DNA from 4 places in the Pseudomonas mercuritolerans genome. Region 2 is predicted to be linked to each of the others. Evidence: predicted binding sites of a transcription regulator. Region 2 holds the regulator's gene; each other region holds the start of a gene.

Region 1 (5,194 bases), on a different contig from region 2:
TAAGCCCATTTACGGGTTGATCGAGGAGGCACTGATGCAAAAGTGGAAAGTCACTTTCGTGGATGATCACGGTGAAATTGTCGATGAAGTCTTCGAACGTGAGGAATGCCCGTCCGATGATGAAGCCGCACGGCTCGTCAAAGAGCGGCTTCTTCCGGTCGCCGCCAAGCTGGATCTCAACGATCTGGAAGGGCGCACCGCCGATGCCGGGGTGAAAAACCTCAAGACCCAGAACGGCATCGAAATCCGCAGCATCACCCCTGTCTGAACACTTCCTGTCATCTCGTAAACCAGGCCTTGGCAGCGGCGCTCTCTTGGGGCTACTCTGCAAGCGAGATCAGCGAATGGATCGCTAAGGTCTGGTCTTGTCAGCTACATGCTTGTTTCCCGCGCGCAACCACGTTGCCGTAGTACTTAGGCCAAAAGGCCCGGGGCGGGAATACGGAAAGTCTATCCATCAATCGAGGGGGACGATTCATGAGCACAGCCTATCAAGAAGACATCAGCAGCAACGTTCTGCGCCGCATGAAAGAAGGCGGTTTCGATTTTTCCCGGTTCCATCCCATCGAGTTCTACGCGATTTTCCCGGACGAGGAGCGGGCGCGCAGGGCAGCAGGCAAATTTCGCGGTGAATCCATCAATGCCCAGGTCAGTGCGCGCGACGACGGCGCCTGGTCGCTGGAATTGAGCAAAGTGATGTACGCAACCTATGACGACATCGGCGATTTCGAGCAAGGCTTTTCAGCCGTGGTCGAACCGCTGGGCGGCATTATCGAAGGTTGGGGCGTGAAGCAGGAGGTGCGCAATCGTTACCGGTTGAATTGATATTGCGCATTGTCTGTCGGGCAACGGCTGACCTTCGGGTCGGCCGTTGTCGTTTCTGGCTTCTGCACATCGCAGTGGCAAAACCCTGAAACAAGAATCCCGGGCAAAAAAAAGCCACCGGAGAGGGTGGCTAAAAGGGAAGACGGGTATGCAATAAAGTCCTGTCGGGGCGGGGCTGCCAAGGCAGTTCAGATCGGTTGAGCTGTCTACTTCGCGGCGGCGTGCCGGGGAAGTTTTGCAGCGAATGCGCGGATTATCCGCAGTCGTGGCCGGGCAGTGAAATCAACTCTGACTATGCTGGTGATAGGCGATGCAGTGCGTCGCAATGAAGCGGGGGCAATCGGGCCGGGGCATTTGCCGCACAGGAATGGTGCGCAGCCTTCGGCGTGGATCTACAACCGATTGAAATCAAAGCGTTTATGCCGATGGCACGGGCCTTGCGAAGGCCTGTATGTCCGGAGTGACAAGGAGTACGGCATGATCCGCACCTATTTTGACGAGATGTACGATGCCGGCGGCCTGGTCCGCCCGCATTACCGAGAATTTGCCCGCTGGCTGGCCGAGACGCCCGACGAGCTGCTCGCGCAGCGCCGCCGCGAGGCCGATCTGCTGTTCCACCGTGCCGGGATCACCTTCACGCTCTATGGCGACGAGCAGGGCACCGAGCGCCTGATTCCGTTCGATACCATTCCCCGCAGCATCCCCGCCAGTGAATGGCGGATTGTCGAGCGCGGCTGCATCCAGCGGGTCAAGGCGTTGAACATGTTTCTCGCCGACCTCTACCACGAGCAGCGCATCATCAAGGCCGGGATCATTCCCGCCGAGCAGGTGCTGGCCAACGAGCAATACCAGTTGGCAATGCAGGGCCTGGATCTGCACCGCGACATCTACTCGCATATCTCCGGCGTCGATCTGGTGCGCGATGGCGATGGCACTTATTACGTTCTCGAAGACAACCTGCGCACACCCAGCGGCGTCAGCTACATGCTCGAAGACCGCAAGATGATGATGCGCCTGTTCCCCGAGCTGTTCTCCGCCCAGCGCATCGCCCCGATCGATCACTATCCCAATCTGCTGCTCGACACCCTGAAAAGCTCAAGCCCGATCGACAATCCGAGCGTGGTGGTGTTGACGCCTGGACGCTTCAACAGCGCGTTCTTCGAGCACGCGTTTCTTGCCCGGGAAATGGGCGTGGAACTGGTCGAAGGTGCGGATCTGTTCGTGCGTGACGACAAAGTCTTCATGCGCACCACCGATGGCCCGAAAGCGGTCGACGTGATCTATCGCCGCCTCGACGATGCCTTCCTCGATCCGCTGGCATTCAACCCGGACTCGATGCTCGGCGTGCCTGGGCTGTTGTCGTCCTATCGCTCCGGCAATGTGGTGCTGGCCAACGCCATCGGCACCGGGGTGGCGGACGATAAATCGGTGTATCCGTTTGTCACCGACATGATCCGTTTCTACCTCGACGAAGAGCCGATTCTGAAAAACGTGCCGACCTGGCAGTGCCGCAACCCGTCCGAGCTGTCCCACGTGCTGGCCAATCTTCCGGAACTGGTGGTCAAGGAAACCCAAGGCTCCGGCGGTTACGGCATGCTCGTTGGGCCAGCCGCGACGACGGCGGAAATCGATGCCTTTCGTGAGCGCATCAAAGCCAAACCCCACGCCTACATCGCGCAGCCGACGCTGTCGCTGTCGACCTGTCCGACCTTTGTCGAAAACGGCATTGCACCGCGCCATATCGATTTGCGTCCGTTTGTGTTGTCCGGTCGCGAAACCCGTGTCGTGCCTGGCGGTTTGACCCGTGTCGCGTTGCGTGAAGGCTCCCTGGTGGTGAATTCCTCCCAGGGCGGCGGCACCAAGGACACCTGGGTAGTCGAGGATTGAAGGAAGCTTGCCATGTTAAGTAGAACTGCCTCGGATCTGTACTGGATGTCGCGTTACCTGGAGCGTGCGGAGAATCTCGCGCGCATGCTCGACATCAGTTATTCGCTGTCGCTGATGCCGCAGGACGGGCGCGGCGACGGTCTGCACGAACTCGCCATGCCGTTGCTGATCACCGGCACCCTGGACGATTACCTTGAACGCCACGGCGACCTGCACGCAGAGCGCCTGCTGCATTTCTTCGCACTGGATGCCGCCAACCCGGCCAGTATCTACAGCTGCCTTGGTGCAGCGCGGGCCAGTGCTCATGCGGTACGCGGGCGAATCACTGCGGACATGTGGGAAAACATCAACGCGACCTGGCTGGAGATTCGCGGCATCGCCGAACAGGGCTTGAGCCGCTATGGCATGAGTCGTTTCTGTGAATGGATCAAGGAACGTTCGCACCTGTTTCGTGGCGCCTCATACGGCACGATCATGCGCAACGACGCGTTTCGCTTTATTCGCCTGGGCACGTTTATCGAGCGCGCGGACAACACGCTGCGCCTGCTCGATGCCCGTTACGAAATGGCCGGCGATCAGGCCGAAGCAGTCAGCGACGGCACGGCGCACGCCTATTACCAATGGAGTGCGCTGCTGCGCGCCTTGTCCTCATTCGAGGCCTACACCGAAATCTACCGCGACGCGCCCGGGGCCCGGCATGTCGCCGAACTGCTGCTGTTGCGCGCCGACGTGCCGCGTTCGCTGCGTGCCTGTACCGAAGAGATCGACCAGATCCTCGCGCAACTGCCAGGCGCCAACGGCCGCCCGGCACAACGCCTGGCGGCGGAAATGGACGCGCGCCTGCGCTACACCGGCATCAACGAAATCCTCGAAGAAGGCCTGCACGCCTGGCTGACCGAATTCATCCCGCTGGTGCGCCAGTTGGGCAACGCCATTCACAGTTCCTACCTGGAGGCTGCATGAGACTTTCCATAAGCCACGAGACCACCTATCACTACGAAGATCAGGTGCGCGCGAGCATCCAGTACCTGCGCCTGACGCCCCACGACAGCGAGCGCCAGCATGTCCTCAGTTGGCAACTCGACCTGCCGCGTCCGGTGCGTGCGCAGCTCGATCCGTTCGGCAACATCCTGCATGTGCTGACCATGGACGAACCGCACGAAGCGATCATCATTGGTGCCCGAGGTCAGGTCGATATCGATGAGTTGCGCGAGGCCGAACATGAAAGCCAGTCAGCCCTGCCGTTCCTGCGCTTCACGCGCCTGACCGAAGCCGATGAAGCCTTGCGCGAGTTTGCCGCGAAAAACTGCAAGCAACGGCGAGATCGCACCGCGCTGATCGACTTGATGCACGGTCTGAATCAGCACATGACCTACACGCCGGGCTCCACCGAAGTCGACACCAGCGCCGCCGAAGCTTTCGCCGGTCGCGCCGGGGTTTGTCAGGATCATACCCATGCGTTTCTCGCCTGCGCGCGCAGTCTCGGTGTGCCGTCGCGTTACGTGTCGGGTTATCTGTACAGCGAAGATTGCGAGCATCTGGCCAGTCATGCCTGGGCAGAAGCGTGGCTGGACGACGCGTGGTACAGCTTCGACGTGACCAACCAACTGGCGCGCCCGGAGCGACACCTGAAGCTGGCGGTCGGCCTGGATTATCTCGATGCCTGCCCGGTCCGTGGCATGCGCCGGGGCGGCGGTTGCGAGCAGATGCATGCGAAGGTGTTCGTCTCGCCAACGCCGGTGATTTCCGTGCAGCAACAGTAATTGCGGGGCCTTGTAGGAGCTGCGGCACGCTGCGATCTTTTGATCTTATCTGTAAAAAACAGGATCAAAAGATCGCAGCCTCGTTGCACTCGACAGCTCCTACAAAGTTTTCTGCTGATCAGGGTTTAGCTTTGCGGCCGGCCATATGCTTGAGATACCCCACCAGCATTTCAAGATCCCCATCCGGCAACACCTCTTCCGAAAACCCCGGCATCTTCGCCTGCGGCCACTGACGCAAACTCTGCGGATCGCGGATGTAGCGCTTCAAGAAATCCGCCCCAAAATACTCGGTCGGGCTATACGGAATATTCAGATCCGGACCGAACTGCGCGTCTCCGGCACCATTCAACCGGTGACAGGCCAGGCAGTTTTTCTGAAACAGGGCAAAACCCTTGTTCACCGGATCATCGGCCTTCAAGGCAGGATCGGGCAGCAGGGCAGGAAAGCGTTGGGCCACTGGCGCCATCAACTTGATGCTGGCGACTTCGAACGGCCACTGTTCGGGGCTGATATTGCCGGCCTGCGGATCGGTCCAGACCAGATAGAACGGCCCGGCGCTGTGTTTGCCGGCGGATAACGGAGGCCACGGCTGCGCCGGATCCTCGATCGCCAGCCATGCGCGTGCGCCGTCCTTGTTCAGCAAGGGCGCAGCGGCCAACTCTGCGGCAAAGCCATCCAGCGCCACCGCCTGCAAGTGATCCTCCGGCTTGACCCCCTTC
Region 2 (5,194 bases):
ATTGCCAGCGGGCGCATGTTTCGTTACGCGGTGGGCTCGCTGTTGCTGCTGGCGGGGATGGCTTTGCTGGTCGCCCACGGTTTGCAGTGGCTGAATCTGGAACCGCGGCTGTTGCGCGCCTTGCAGGGCGGTGCCATCTGCGCGTTGGGCACGGCGCTTGGCGCCGTGCCGGTGCTGGTGATCCGGCGCATGCCGCAGGCACTCAGCGATACCTTGCTTGGGTTTGGTGCCGGGGTGATGCTGGCGGCGACGGCGTTTTCGTTGATCGTGCCGGGGATCGCTGCGGCCGAAAGTCTTGGTCTGACGCCGTGGGCCGCCAGTAGCCTGACCTGCTTCGGCATCCTGCTCGGCGCGTTCGGTCTGTATCTGGTGGATCGGCGCGTTTCGGGTGCCTCGCCGGAGATGCTCGTCGGCACGCTGGAGCATCCGGTGATTCCACCGCGAATCTGGCTGTTCGTGTTCGCCATCATCGCGCACAACATTCCGGAAGGCATGGCGGTTGGCGTATCTGCCGGCGGCGGGATGACGGACGCCGACAGCCTGGCGATGGGCATCGCTCTGCAGGATGTGCCGGAAGGGCTGGTGATTGCGTTGGTGCTGGCCGGGGCAGGGATGTCGCGGGTCAGGGCATTTTTGATTGGCGCGGCGTCTGGGCTGGTCGAACCGGTATTTGCACTGTTATGCGCGTGGCTGGTGAGTCTGGCTCAAGTGCTGTTGCCGCTGGGGCTGGCGTTGGCGGCCGGGGCGATGTTGCTGGTGGTGACCCACGAAGTGATTCCGGAGTCGCGTCGTCATGGGCATGACAAGCTGGCCAGTCTGGGCCTGTTGGTCGGGTTTTGTCTGATGATGGTGATGGATACGGCGTTGGGGTGAATGGAGGCGAGGAACAGTGTCCCCGCCTCGAGGATTATTCACCTTCGTCGAAATACCTTTCGATCAGATCGACCAATGCGTCCATGGCTTCCTGAGCCTGTTCGCCTTCGGTGCTCAAATGGATTTTGGTGCCTTTACCCGCCGCGAGCATCATCATTGCCATGATGCTCTTGCCGTCGACAGTCGTTTCAGGTGTGCGTCCCACTCTGATCGTGCAGTCTGGATACTGACCCGCCACGCCGACGAATTTGGCCGATGCCCGAGCATGCAGGCCCAGCTTATTGATGATTTCGATTTCACGAGCAGGCATCGCGGTGTGAATCCTTTAGGTGAGGTCGCGGTGGCGAACCTGGACGTTCTTCAGGGTTTTCTGCAGGGCCTGACCCAGACGTTCGGTCAGGTAGACGGAGCGGTGGTGCCCGCCGGTGCAGCCGATGGCAATGGTCACGTAAGCGCGGTTGCTGGCGGCGAAACGTGGCAGCCACTTGTTCAGGTAGGCGTAGATGTCCTGATACATTTCTTCGACATCCGGCTGCTGCGCCAGGTACTCCGCCACCGGTGCATCAAGGCCCGACTGCGCACGAAGCTCCGGTTTCCAGTACGGATTGGGCAGGCAGCGCACATCGAAGACCAGATCGGCATCGACCGGCATGCCGCGCTTGAAGCCAAATGATTCAACCAGAAACGCCGTGCCGGGCTCCGGCTGATTCAACAGGCGCAACTTCAGGGTATCGCGCAGTTGATACAGATTGAGGTTGGTGGTGTTGATTTTCAGGTCAGCCAGATCGGCGATCGGGCCGAGCAGGGCGGTTTCATCGTGAATTGCCTCGGCCAGTGAGCGATTGGCGTTGCTCAGCGGGTGACGACGACGGGTCTCGGAAAAACGCTTGAGCAGGGTTTCCTCGTCGGCGTCCAGGTACAGCACATCGCACTTGATATGCTTGGCACGCACGTCTTCAAGCAGTTCAGGGAAGCGTGACAGATGGCTGGGCAGGTTGCGCGCATCGATCGACACGGCGACCAGCGGCTGCGCCAGTTCCGTGTGAATCAGCGCCCGCTCGGCCAGTTCCGGCAGCAAACCGGCCGGCAGATTGTCGATGCAGTAGTAGCCGTTGTCCTCAAGGACATTCAGGGCGGTACTTTTACCCGAGCCCGAACGGCCACTGACAATGATCAAACGCATGATTAGTGCCCGTTCTGCTCGTCCAGTACAACCTGGTACAAGGCTTCGTTGCTCGCGGCGCTGCGCAGTTTTTCACGAACTTCCTTGCGGTCGAGCATGCTGGCGATCTGGCGCAGCAACTCCAGATGCGCATCGGTCGCGGCTTCCGGGACCAGCAGCACGAACAGCAGGTCGACCGGAGCGCCGTCGATGGCGTCGAAATCGATTGGCGCTTCAAGATGCAGCAGGGCACTGACAGGCGCCGTGCAGCCCTTGAGGCGGCAGTGAGGAATGGCGATGCCGTTGCCAAAACCGGTAGAACCGAGTTTTTCACGGGCGATCAACGCCTCAAAGACATCCTGCATCGCCAGATCCGGCACTTCGCGGTGGATCAGGTTGGCAATATGTTCGAGGGCTTTTTTCTTGCTGCCGCCCGGCGCGTTCACTTGGGAACGGCCGGGGGTCAGGATGGTTTCAAGTCGGATCATGGGATAGGGGGGTTAACGACCGGTCGCGCCCTGGAGGAGGCTCTGGGTCTTTTCCTTATGCTTTTTGAGTTGGCGATCCAGCTTGTCGGTGAGTGAGTCGATCGCAGCATACATGTCGGTATCTTCTGCGTTGGCGACCACTTCGCTGCCGGGGATATGCAAGGTGGCTTCGATCTTCTGCTTCAGCTTTTCGACGCACATCGTGACTTGCACGTTGGTGATCTTGTCGAAATGTCGCTCCAGTCGTTGGAGTTTTTCCTCGATGTAGGAACGCAGAGGTTGGGTCACTTCCAGTTGGTGTCCACTGATGTTGACTTGCATACAGCTTCTCCTTCGTTGCCAGTGCATAAAGCGGCAGGCCGAAAAGCCTGCCACTGGAACGCTGTAACGTGGCTTACATCAACCGCTTGCGTTCGCTCGAAGGCGCGATTCCGAGGGATTCGCGGTACTTGGCGACGGTGCGGCGAGCCACCTGAATGCCTTGTGCCTCCAGTAAACCAGCGATCTTGCTGTCACTCAACGGCTTTTTCTGATTTTCCGCTGCGACCAGTTTTTTGATGATCGCGCGGATCGCCGTGGACGAGCATTCGCCGCCTTCGGAGGTGCTGACGTGGCTGGAGAAAAAGTATTTCAGCTCATAAATACCGCGCGGGGTATGCATGAATTTCTGTGTGGTCACCCGGGAAATCGTCGATTCGTGCATGCCGACCGCTTCGGCGATGTCATGCAATACCAACGGCTTCATCGCTTCGTCGCCGTATTCGAGGAAGCCGCGCTGATGTTCGACGATCTGCGTGGCCACTTTCATCAGGGTTTCGTTGCGGCTCTGCAGGCTCTTGATGAACCAGCGGGCTTCCTGCAACTGGTTGCGCATGAAGGTGTTGTCGGCGCTGGTGTCGGCACGCTTAACAAACCCGGCGTACTGGGCATTGACGCGCAGGCGTGGCACCGATTCCTGGTTCAGCTCGACCAGCCAGCGCTCGTTGTCCTTGCGCACGATCACATCGGGAATGACGTATTCGGCTTCGGTTGATTCGATCTGCGAGCCCGGACGCGGATTGAGGCTCTGTACCAGCTCGATGACCTGGCGCAGCTCGTCTTCCTTGAGCTTCATCCGGCGCATTAGCTGGCTGTAATCGCGGCTGCCCAGCAGGTCGATGTAATCGGCGACCAGCCGCTTGGCCTCGGTCAGCCACGGCGTCTTCGCGGGCAGCTGGCGCAGTTGCAGGAGCAGGCATTCGCTGAGGTTGCGGGCGCCGATACCGGCGGGCTCGAATTGCTGGATGCGATGCAGGACGGCTTCGATCTCGTCGAGCTCGATGTCCAGTTCAGGATCGAACGCCTCAAGAATTTCTTCGAGTGTTTCGTCCAGATAGCCCTGATTGTTGATGCAGTCGATCAGGGTCACGGCGATCAGGCGATCGGTGTCGGACATCGGCGCCAGGTTCAGTTGCCAGAGCAGATGGCTTTGCAGGCTCTCGCCGGCCGAGGTGCGGGTGGTGAAATCCCACTCGTCGTCATCGCTGCTGGGCAGGCTGCTCGCGCTGGTCTGGTAGACGTCTTCCCAGGCGGTATCCACCGGCAGTTCGTTGGGGATGCGCTCGTTCCATTCGCCATCCTCGAGGTTGTCCACCGTCGGGGCGGTTTCCTGGTAGGAGGGTTCCTGGATTTCGGCGGGCTTCTGTTCGGCGTTGTCGGCCAGAGGATCGGCGTTGTCGAAGTCGTCGCCTTCTTCCTGGCGTTCGAGCATCGGATTGGATTCCAGAGCCTCCTGGATCTCCTGTTGCAGGTCCAGGGTCGACAATTGGAGCAGGCGGATGGCCTGTTGCAGCTGCGGTGTCATCGTCAGCTGCTGGCCCATTCTCAAGACTAGCGATGGTTTCATGGCAGGGGCTTAACACCTTATTCGCCGGCGCTTTGCGCCATCCACTACAGGGCGCCGAAGCGCCAAACTTAAGCAAATTATATGCCTGAAACTGAAGTGTTTGCCTAGAGCGCTGTAACAATTAAAGCGGATAAATGCGCCTTGAATCGATACAGCGCTGTCGCGCTTACAGGCGGAACTCGTGACCCAGATACACTTCCTTGACCAGATCGTTGGCCAGGATGGTTTCGGCATCGCCTTCAGCGATCAGTTGACCGTCGTTGACGATGTAAGCGGTTTCGCAGATGTCCAGCGTCTCACGGACGTTGTGGTCGGTGATCAGCACACCGATGCCCTTGGCCTTGAGGTGATGGATGATCTGCTTGATGTCGCCGACCGAGATCGGGTCGACACCGGCGAACGGTTCGTCGAGCAGGATGAACTTCGGCGCAGTGGCCAACGCGCGAGCAATTTCCACTCGGCGGCGTTCACCACCGGACAGGCTCATGCCGAGGTTGTCGCGGATGTGGCTGATGTGGAATTCCTGCAGCAGGCTTTCCAGCTCCTTGCGACGGCCGGCCTTGTCGAGTTCCGGGCGGGTCTCGAGGATCGCCATGATGTTGTCGGCGACCGACAGTTTGCGGAAGATCGACGCTTCTTGCGGCAGATAGCCGATACCGGCCTTGGCGCGGCCGTGCATCGGCTGATGGCTGACGTCCAGATCATCGATCAGCACGCGGCCCTGATCCGCCTGCACCAGGCCGACGATCATGTAGAAACAGGTCGTCTTGCCGGCGCCGTTCGGAC
Region 3 (5,194 bases), on a different contig from region 2:
CGGATGATCACTTCAGGACGGCCCAGGGCCAGTTCGAAGCCTTCGCGACGCATGGTTTCGATCAGTACCGAGAGATGCAGCTCACCACGGCCGGAAACCTTGAACTTGTCAGCCGAGTCGCCTTCTTCAACGCGCAGTGCAACGTTGTACAGCAGCTCTTTGTCCAGACGGTCCTTGATGTTACGGGACGTCACGAACTTGCCTTCCTTACCGCAGAAAGGCGAATCGTTAACCTGGAAGGTCATGGAAACGGTTGGCTCGTCAACGGTCAGCGGCTTCATCGCCTCGACAGTATCCGGGTGGCACAGGGTGTCGGAGATGAACAGCGAATCCATACCGCTGATGCAGACGATGTCGCCGGCCGCAGCTTCTTCAACGTCAACGCGGTGCAGACCGTGGTGACCCATCAGTTTCAGGATACGGCCGTTGCGACGCTTGCCATCGGCACCGATCGCGACAACCGGAGTGTTCGGCTTGACGCGACCACGAGCGATACGGCCAACACCGATAACACCCAGGAAGCTGTTGTAGTCCAGAGCGGAGATCTGCATCTGGAACGGACCGTCACGGTCAACGGCCGGAGGCGGAACGTGGTCGACTACCGCCTGGTACAGCGCGGTCATGTCTTCGCCCATGGCGGTGTGGTCCAGACCGGCAATGCCGTTCAGGGCCGAAGCGTAAACAACCTGGAAGTCCAGTTGTTCTTCGGTCGCACCGAGGTTGTCGAACAGGTCGAAGATCTGGTCCAGAACCCAGTCCGGACGCGCGCCTGGACGGTCAACCTTGTTGATCACCACGATTGGACGCAGGCCGGCTTCGAAAGCCTTCTTGGTCACGAAGCGGGTTTGCGGCATAGGGCCGTCCTGAGCGTCAACCAGCAGCAGAACGGAGTCGACCATCGACATTACGCGTTCAACTTCGCCGCCGAAGTCGGCGTGGCCCGGGGTGTCCACGATGTTGATGTGGTAGCCGTTCCAGTTGATGGCGGTGTTCTTCGCCAGAATGGTAATACCGCGCTCTTTTTCCTGGTCGTTGGAGTCCATCACGCGCTCGTCGTTGAGCTCGTTGCGCTCCAGGGTGCCGGATTGACGCAGGAGTTTGTCTACCAGGGTGGTTTTACCGTGGTCAACGTGGGCAATGATGGCGATGTTGCGTAGATTTTCGATCACTTGTGTATCTCGATCAGAGGATTCGGTTTGCTGACAAGTCATGGCAGCGATTAGCAGTAGTGTCCGGCATGGCCGTTACAGCTTGACGGCGGTGTCGGGGGGCCGGTGACGCAGGCCACAGGCAAACAGCCCCGGGCACTTAGCTCGGTCGATAAACGCGCACATTGGCATGCCCCTCACTGAGCAAATGGTGAGCATGCAGGCGACTCATCACGCCTTTGTCGCAATACAGCAGGTACTGGCGAGTAGGGTCCAGTTCCTTGAAACGTGCGTTCACTGCATAGAACGGCATCGTCTGTACCTCTATGCCGGCGAGTTCCAGCGGGTCATCCTCGGCGGCATCCGGGTGGCGGATGTCAATCACGATCTGACCGGCCAGCGCTTCGCTGACTTCTTCAATCTGCAAATCCTGGCCCAATTCGTCGATCACCCGATCGATCGGCACCAGTTTGGCGTTGGCGAGCGCACGCTCGAGCACCGCCATGTCGAATTCTTTCTCTTCGTGTTCAACCCGGCCACGCTTGGCGGCGGTCTTGGGGTTGACCGAGATCACGCCGCAATATTCCGGCATGTGCCGGGCGAAATCGGCGGTGCCGATCTCGTTGGCGGTGTCGATGATGTCCTGCTTGTGCGCGACGATCAGCGGTCGCAGCACCAGCTTGTCGGTCACGCAGTCGATCACCGACAGGTTCGGCAGCGTCTGGCTCGACACCTGGGAGATCGCTTCACCGGTCACCAGTGCATCGATGTGCAGGCGTTCGGCGATCTCGGACGAGGCGCGCAACATCATACGCTTCAAAACCACGCCCATATGACTGTTATCGACTTTGCCGAGAATTTCGCCCAGCACTTCCTCGAACGGCACACTGACAAATAGCACGCGTTGCGAGCTGCCGTACTTCTTCCAGATGAAGTGCGCGACTTCCATCACGCCCAATTCGTGGGCACGCCCGCCGAGATTGAAGAAGCAGAAGTGCGCCATCAGGCCGCGACGCATGATCTGGTAAGCCGCCACGGTCGAATCGAAGCCGCCGGACATCAATACCAGCGTCTGCTCCAGCGCACCCAGCGGGTAGCCGCCGATGCCGTTGTGCTGGCTGTGAATCACGAACAACCGTTTGTCGCGAACTTCGATACGGACTTCGATTTCCGGCGCTTTCAGGTCGATTCCGGCCGCACCGCACTCGCGACGCAGCTTGCTGCCGACGTATTTTTCAACGTCCATCGAGCTGAAGGCATGCTTGCCTGCGCGCTTGCAGCGCACCGAGAAAATCTTCCCGGCCAGTGCATCGCCGTAGTGCTGTTTGCACTTTTCGGTGATGTCGTCGAAGTCGCCCAGCGGGTACTCGTCGATCTGTAGAAAATGCGCGATGCCCGGCATGCAGGTCAGGCGGTCGCCCATCTCTTTCAAGGCTTTGGCGTCGGTAACGCGGGTTTCCAGCTCGAGATTGTCCCACACGCCGTTCACCACCACGGCCGGGTCCAGGTCACGGAGCACGGTGCGGATGTTCTTGGCCAACTGGCGGATGAATTTCGTCCGGACAGGTCGGCTTTTGATGGTGATCTCGGGGAAGACTTTTACGATTAGTTTCATGAAAACAGCGCGCGAACGGCCAGCCGAAAAAGGGGGGCGCGGATTATAGCGGAAATTGCTCAAGGTTTAACCAGTTAATGTGCAGAAGGTTTTGCTTGCACCAAAACAGGTCATTTCTGAATTTAAACGCAACATTAAGGGGCGGGATTTGTCGATTCAGAACCTCGCACGCCTTAATAAGCGTGAATTTGGGGCAAAAAACCCATGCTGGGGCACTGGCATGCAATTTGCTCCCTTGTGAGGCAGGTTGCCTTGGCAGAGTATTCGCGCCGGCATCACCATTATTAAGGGCATCCACTACCCGCCCTAATTCACCCGGAGGACACTATGTCGAAGTCGGTTCAACTCATCAAAGATCATGACGTCAAGTGGATTGATCTGCGCTTCACGGACACCAAAGGCACTCAGCACCACGTGACCATGCCGGCTCGCGATGCGCTGGATGACGACTTCTTCGAAGTCGGCAAGATGTTCGACGGTTCCTCCATCTCCGGCTGGAAAGGCATCGAAGCCTCCGACATGATCCTGATGCCGGTCGACGAAACTGCCGTACTCGATCCGTTCACCGAAGACCCAACCCTGATTCTGGTGTGCGACATCATCGAGCCTTCGAGCATGCAGGGCTACGATCGCGACCCACGTGCGATCGCCAAGCGCGCCGAAGAGCACCTGAAAGCCACCGGTATCGGTGACACCGTATTCGCCGGTCCAGAGCCTGAGTTCTTCATCTTTGACTCGGTGAAATTCAAGTCGGACATCTCCGGCTCGATGTTCAAGATCTACTCCGAGCAAGGTTCGTGGATGTCCGACCAGGACATCGAAGGCGGCAACAAGGGTCACCGTCCAGGCGTGAAAGGCGGCTACTTCCCGGTTCCACCGTTCGACCACGACCACGAAATCCGTACCGCCATGTGCAACGCACTGGAAGAAATGGGTCAGTCGGTTGAAGTTCACCACCACGAAGTGGCAACTGCCGGCCAGAACGAAATCGGCGTCAAGTTCAACACCCTGGTGAAGAAGGCTGACGAAGTTCAGACCCTGAAATACGTTGTGCACAACGTTGCCGACGCTTACGGCCGCACCGCGACCTTCATGCCGAAGCCACTGTACGGCGACAACGGTTCGGGCATGCACGTGCACATGTCGATCTGGAAAGACGGCAAGAACACCTTCGCAGGTGAAGGCTATGCCGGCCTGTCCGATACCGCTCTGTACTTCATCGGCGGCATCATCAAGCACGGTAAGGCCCTGAACGGCTTCACCAACCCGGCGACCAACTCCTACAAGCGTCTGGTGCCAGGCTTCGAAGCGCCGGTAATGCTGGCCTACTCGGCTCGCAACCGTTCCGCTTCGATCCGTATTCCATACGTGTCGAGCCCGAAAGCCCGCCGTATCGAAGCACGCTTCCCGGATCCGGCTGCCAACCCGTACCTGGCTTTCGCAGCGCTGCTGATGGCTGGTCTGGACGGTATCCAGAACAAGATCCACCCAGGCGATGCCGCCGACAAGAACCTGTACGACCTGCCGCCTGAAGAGGCGAAAGAGATTCCACAGGTTTGCGGCAGCCTGAAAGAAGCCCTGGAAGAGCTGGACAAGGGCCGCGCGTTCCTGACCAAGGGCGGCGTGTTCTCCGACGACTTCATCGACGCTTACATCGCGCTGAAATCGGAAGAAGAAATCAAGGTTCGCACCTTCGTACACCCACTGGAATATGAGCTGTACTACAGCTGCTGATCCGGTAGCGCTGCGTAAAGTGGCGTGACAAACGAGGCCTCCTTCGGGAGGCCTTTTTTATTGCCCGGCGCAGTTCATTTACCCTGTGGGAGCGAGCCTGCTCGCGAAAGCGGTGAGGCATTGAAGATGATGGTGACTGATGCGACGCCTTCGCGAGCAGGCTCGCTCCCACAGGCGATCTGTGGTGTCTGAATGATCTTTGAATGTGTCGCCAGTTGGGCCAACCGCCCCACCTGTCCTATGCTGCTACCCATCGCTTCCAACCCCGGTCGATTTCATGGGTCGCACGCTCCTCTACATTCTGCTGCTGATCGCCCTGCCCGCCGCCGCGCAGATCTACAAGTACACCGACGCCAACGGCAACACGGCGTACAGCAATCAGCCGCCGGACGGCGTGCAGGCGCAACCGGTCGAGTTGCCGCCACTCAATCGGGTCGAGCCACAAGCGCCGAGCGCGCCGCAATCATCCAGCGCCGAAGCACCGCAACCACCGCGCAACGCCTATGAAATCCTCGAGCTTGCCGGTCTGCCCACTGACGAGGCCCTGCGCGCCAACAACGGCACCTTCACGGTCAACGTCCTGATCAAGCCGCGCCTGCAACCGCCCCATCAACTGAGACTGGTGCTGGACGATGAACCCTACGGCCAGCCGAGCAACGTGCCGGTTCTGCAACTGGTGAACATCGATCGCGGCGAA
Region 4 (5,194 bases), on a different contig from region 2:
TTCCACACCGCATGCTCTTCGGCGGGGTAGTCGATAAAACCTTGCGCATCGGGCTCGCGAGCCACGTATTGCGTCTGCTTCATGCTGCTCTCCTGCTAGGAAATTCGTTTTTGTTATGTCCAGCGATGGGTAAAGGAATACCCCAGAGTGACAGGGCGTGCAGCATGTTGACCGGTGCGCGCGTAGGAAAATTCTGCGTATTTCGTAAAGTTATCGTTACGCTTTGTCGGGTAATGCGCATTTACGGTGATTGGCGGGTTTGAAAAGGGCAGGGGCTGTCACATAATCTTGACAATTATCTGCGTGCCTCGACAGAAAACTCTGCCTCGGGCGCGCCACAAAACCCTGTGGGAGCGAGCCTGCTCGCGAAAGCGGTCTGTCTGACACATCGATTCTGGATGTGCTGGCGCCTTCGCGAGCAGGCTCGCTCCCACAAGGACATGTGTTTACCTTTCAAACCTGTCGGGCCTTTTTCTATGCGCATCAAAGTCCACTGCCAGAACCGCATCGGCATCCTGCGCGACATTCTCAATCTGCTGGTGGCGTACGGGATCAACGTTGCCCGTGGTGAAGTTGGCGGTGAGCATGGCAATGCAATCTATCTGCACTGCCCGAACCTGATCAACATCCAGTTCCAGGCGTTGCGCCCCAAGTTCGAGGCGATCGGCGGGGTGTTTGGGGTCAAGCGCGTCGGGCTGATGCCCAGTGAACGCCGGCACATGGAATTGAACGCACTGCTCGGCGCACTGGAGTTTCCTGTGCTGTCGATCGACATGGGCGGCTCGATCGTTGCGGCCAACCGCGCGGCGGCGCAGTTGCTCGGGGTGCGCGTCGATGAAGTGCCGGGGATTCCGCTGTCGCGCTACGCCGAGGATTTCGACCTGCCGGAACTGGTGCGCGCCAACAAGTCTCGAATCAACGGCATGCGCGTCAAGGTCAAGGGCGACATCTTTCTCGCCGACATCGCGCCGCTGCAATCGGAGCACGATGACAGCGAGGCCATGGCCGGCGCCGTACTGACGCTGCACCGCGCCGACCGCGTCGGCGAGCGTATCTACAATGTGCGCAAGCAAGAGCTGCGCGGCTTCGACAGTATTTTCCAGAGCTCGAAAGTCATGGCTGCCGTGGTCCGCGAAGCGCGACGCATGGCGCCGCTGGATGCTCCGCTATTAATAGAAGGCGAAACCGGCACCGGCAAGGAACTGCTGGCGCGCGCCTGCCACCTCGCCAGCCCGCGTGGACAGTCGCCGTTGATGGCACTCAACTGCGCCGGGTTGCCGGAGTCGATGGCCGAGACCGAGCTGTTCGGCTACGGCCCCGGCGCCTTCGAGGGCGCTCGCGCTGAGGGCAAGCTCGGCCTGCTGGAGTTGACCGCTGGCGGCACGCTGTTTCTCGATGGCGTCGGCGAGATGAGCCCGCGCTTGCAGGTCAAATTGCTGCGCTTTCTTCAGGACGGTTGCTTCCGTCGCGTCGGCAGTGATGAAGAGGTGTATCTGGATGTGCGGGTGATCTGCGCGACCCAGGTGGACTTGTCCGAATTGTGCGCGCGCGGTGAGTTTCGCCAGGATCTCTATCACCGCTTGAACGTGCTGTCGCTGCACATCCCGCCGCTGCGCGAATGCCTCGACGGTCTGACGCCGCTGGTTGAACACTTTCTCGATCAGGCCAGTCGGCAGATCGGCTGTCCGCTGCCGAAACTGGCCCCGGCGGCGATGGATCGCCTCAGCCATTACCACTGGCCGGGCAACGTGCGGCAGCTGGAGAACGTGCTGTTCCAGGCGGTTTCCCTGTGCGACGGCGGCACGGTCAAGGCCGAACATATTCGCCTGCCGGATTACGGCGTGCGTCAGCCGCTTGGCGATTTCTCCCTGGACGGAAGTCTGGACGAGATCGTCGGGCGTTTCGAGAAGGCCGTGCTGGAGCGCTTGTATTCCGAGCACCCGAGCAGTCGGCAGTTGGGCAAGCGGCTCGGAGTGTCGCACACCACCATTGCCAACAAGCTGCGTGAGTATGAGGTGGGTAAAGACAGCGGAGCTTAAGATCAAAAGATCGCAGCCTTCGGCAGCTCCTACATTTGGAACGCGGTTTCCTGTAGGAGCTGCGGAACGCTGCGATCTTTTGATCTCTTGCCGCGAAGCGGCATGACACCGCCGGTTTTTCGTCTTCTGCCCATTTCAAATTCCCCCTCCGATACCCTCAAGTCCCCTGTTTACCGGGCCTTCGCTCGCCAATAAAAAGTTGGTCTGCAAATTGCTTATGGCTGAGCAGTACAGCGGTGGGCGGCAAACGTCCGGCATGCAGAGGAAACACAGTGGACAAGTACCTTTATGTGGCAATGACCGGCGCCAGTCAGAACGCACTTGCGCAGCGGGCGCATGCCAACAACCTGGCGAACATCTCCACCAACGGCTTTCAGCGCGACCTCGAGCAGGCGCGTTCGATGCCGGTGTTTGGTGACAGCTTTCCGGCGCGCGCGTTTGCCATGAGCGAACGTCCCGCCACCGACTTCACCCCGGGCTCGCTGGTGCAGACCGGTCGCGACCTCGACGTCGCAGTGACCGGCAACGGTTTCATCGCCGTGCAGAACCCAAATGGCGGCGAAAGCTACGTGCGCACCGGCAGCCTCAACATCGACGCCCTCGGCGTATTGCGCGCCGGCAACGGCATGCCGGTGATCGGTAATGGCGGCCCGATCGCCGTGCCGCCCGAGCAGCAGGTCGAAGTCGGCGAAGACGGCACCATCAGCATCCGCGCGATGGGCGAAGGCCCGCGCGTCATGGCCGAAGTCGACCGGATCAAACTGGTCAACCCGGACATCAAGAACATGAACAAAGGCCTCGACGGTTCGATTTACACCAAGGACGGCCAGCCGGCGCAAGCCGACGCCAACGTCAAACTGGTCTCGGGTTTCCTCGAGTCGAGCAACGTCAATGCCGTGGAAGAAATGACTTCGGTGCTGGCCCTGGCCAAGCAGTTCGAGTTGCACGTCAAGATGATGAACACCGCCAAAGACGACGACCAGGCCATGGCTCGGGTCTTGCAGATCAGCTAATTATCAGAACGTCGCGCCGTAAAACAGGCGCACGAGGAGAATCGAATGCTTCCGGCTCTATGGGTTGCCAAAACCGGTCTGTCCGCCCAGGACACCAACCTGACCACCATTTCCAACAACCTGGCGAACGTCTCGACCACGGGTTTCAAACGTGACCGTGCCGAGTTCCAGGACTTGCTCTATCAGATCAAGCGTCAGCCAGGCGCCCAGTCGACCCAGGACAGCGAACTGCCGTCGGGTCTGCAAGTGGGTACCGGTGTGCGCATTGTCGGCACCCAGAAAAACTTCACCGCCGGCAGCCTGCAAACCACCGAGCAGCCGCTGGACATGGCCATCGACGGTCGCGGTTTCTTCCAGATCCTGCAGCCGGACGGCACCACGTCCTACACCCGTGACGGTACTTTCCACCTCGACTCCAATGGCCAGATCGTCAACGCCAGCGGTTTCGCACTGGAGCCGGCGATCATCATCCCGAACGATGCGCAGACCTTCACTGTCGGCCGTGACGGCACCGTGTCGATCACCATCGCCGGCAACCCGGCCTCGCAAGTGATCGGCAACCTGCAGACCGCCGACTTCATCAACCCGGCCGGCCTGCAAGCCGTGGGCAACAACCTGTTCCTGGAAACCGCGGCTTCCGGCGCGCCGCAGATCGGCACCCCGGGCCTCAACGGTTTCGGTACTACGCTGCAGAACACCCTGGAAACGTCCAACGTCAGCACCGTTGAAGAGATGGTCAACATGATCACCACTCAACGCGCCTACGAGATGAACTCCAAGGTGATCTCCACCGCCGACCAGATGCTCTCGTTCGTAACGCAGAATCTGTAATCCAGTCTTTGGGGCGGCCTGAGGTCGCCAGCAACACCGTGAGGTAGGGTCATGAAGCGCTTTGTATCTGTTCTGGCATTGAGTGGGGTCGTCTCGCTCGCGGGCTGCGTCGCCCCGACGCCCAAGCCCAATGACCCTTACTACGCCCCGGTGTTGCCGCGCACACCGTTGCCGGCGGCTGCCAACAACGGCTCGATCTATCAGGCCGGCTTCGAGCAGAACCTGTACAGCGACCGCAAGGCGTTCCGGGTCGGTGACATCATCACCATCACCCTGAACGAGCGCACCCAGGCGAGCAAGAACGCCAACTCGCAGATGGACAAGAACAGCGATAACTCGATCGGCCTGACCTCGTTGTTCGGCTCCAGCCTGACCACCAACAACCCGATTGGTGGCGGTGACCTGAGCCTCAACGCCGGCTACAGCGCCGACCGTTCGACCAAGGGCGACGCCAAGTCCGGGCAGAGCAACAGCCTGACCGGCTCGATCACCGTGACCGTGGCCGACGTGCTGCCCAATGGCATCATCGCCGTGCGTGGCGAGAAGTGGCTGACGCTCAACACCGGTGACGAACTGGTACGCATCGCCGGTATGGTCCGCGCCGATGACATCGCGACCGACAACACCGTGTCGTCGACCCGTGTCGCCGATGCGCGCATCACCTACTCGGGTACCGGCGCGTTTGCCGATACGAGTCAGCCAGGCTGGTTCGACCGTTTCTTCCTCAGCCCGCTGTTCCCTTTCTAGGTGGCTACGTTGAATCTGAAAAGCCTTATGGTGGCCGCGTTGTTGATGTCTGCGGCGTTCACTGCACACGCCGAGCGGCTGAAAGACATCGCCAGCATTTCCGGCGTGCGCTCCAACCAGTTGATCGGTTACGGCCTGGTGGTCGGGCTTAACGGCACCGGTGACCAGACGACGCAGACCCCGTTCACCCTGCAGACCTTCAACAACATGCTCTCGCAGTTCGGCATCAAGGTGCCGCCGGGATCGGGCAACGTGCAGTTGAAGAACGTCGCGGCGGTGTCGGTGAGTGCCGATCTGCCGGCGTTCGCCAAGCCAGGTCAGCAAGTCGACATCACTGTGTCTTCGATCGGTAACTCCAAGAGCCTGCGCGGCGGCACCTTGTTGCTGACGCCGCTCAAGGGTATCGACGGCAACGTCTATGCGATCGCTCAGGGCAACCTGGTGGTCGGCGGTTTCGACGCTGAAGGTCGTGACGGTTCGAAGATCACCGTCAACGTTCCGTCGGCCGGTCGCATCCCTGGCGGTGCTTCGGTAGAGCGTGCAGTGCCGAGCGGTTTCAACCAG

What was found. Region 2 encodes sigma-54, which starts transcription at its own class of promoters, with help from an activator protein. Its sites were predicted from a motif close to ANTGGCATNNANNTTGCTNT; they were not measured.
Region 1: ND528_RS03225 (circularly permuted type 2 ATP-grasp protein) is a predicted target of sigma-54. The motif match lies at 1,250-1,269, and genes of this name have one in related genera.
Region 3: glnA (type I glutamate--ammonia ligase) is a predicted target of sigma-54. The motif match lies at 2,978-2,997, and genes of this name have one in related genera.
Region 4: ND528_RS04700 (flagellar basal body rod protein FlgF) is a predicted target of sigma-54. The motif match lies at 2,238-2,257, and genes of this name have one in related genera.

Annotation. Positions count from the first base shown of each region.
Region 1 covers NZ_JAMSHA010000001.1:709,028-714,221, reverse strand. Annotated here, with positions in the region: gene ND528_RS03235 (hypothetical protein) at 35-268, shown strand; gene ND528_RS03230 (ribonuclease E inhibitor RraB) at 478-825, shown strand; gene ND528_RS03225 (circularly permuted type 2 ATP-grasp protein) at 1,303-2,712, shown strand; gene ND528_RS03220 (alpha-E domain-containing protein) at 2,725-3,675, shown strand; gene ND528_RS03215 (transglutaminase family protein) at 3,672-4,475, shown strand; gene ND528_RS03210 (c-type cytochrome) at 4,594-5,194, opposite strand, start outside.
Region 2 covers NZ_JAMSHA010000010.1:80,392-85,585, reverse strand. Annotated here, with positions in the region: gene ND528_RS24820 (ZIP family metal transporter) at 1-873, shown strand, start outside; gene ND528_RS24815 (HPr family phosphocarrier protein) at 908-1,183, opposite strand; gene rapZ (RNase adapter RapZ) at 1,199-2,056, opposite strand; gene ptsN (PTS IIA-like nitrogen regulatory protein PtsN) at 2,059-2,523, opposite strand; gene hpf (ribosome hibernation-promoting factor, HPF/YfiA family) at 2,536-2,844, opposite strand; gene ND528_RS24795 (RNA polymerase factor sigma-54) at 2,918-4,408, opposite strand; gene lptB (LPS export ABC transporter ATP-binding protein) at 4,575-5,194, opposite strand, start outside.
Region 3 covers NZ_JAMSHA010000006.1:106,166-111,359, reverse strand. Annotated here, with positions in the region: gene typA (translational GTPase TypA) at 1-1,169, opposite strand, end outside; gene thiI (tRNA uracil 4-sulfurtransferase ThiI) at 1,309-2,763, opposite strand; gene glnA (type I glutamate--ammonia ligase) at 3,091-4,497, shown strand; gene ND528_RS17935 (DUF4124 domain-containing protein) at 4,775-5,194, shown strand, end outside.
Region 4 covers NZ_JAMSHA010000001.1:1,005,983-1,011,176, reverse strand. Annotated here, with positions in the region: gene phhA (phenylalanine 4-monooxygenase) at 1-83, opposite strand, end outside; gene ND528_RS04705 (sigma-54-dependent transcriptional regulator) at 477-2,039, shown strand; gene ND528_RS04700 (flagellar basal body rod protein FlgF) at 2,312-3,052, shown strand; gene flgG (flagellar basal-body rod protein FlgG) at 3,098-3,883, shown strand; gene flgH (flagellar basal body L-ring protein FlgH) at 3,935-4,630, shown strand; gene ND528_RS04685 (flagellar basal body P-ring protein FlgI) at 4,658-5,194, shown strand, end outside.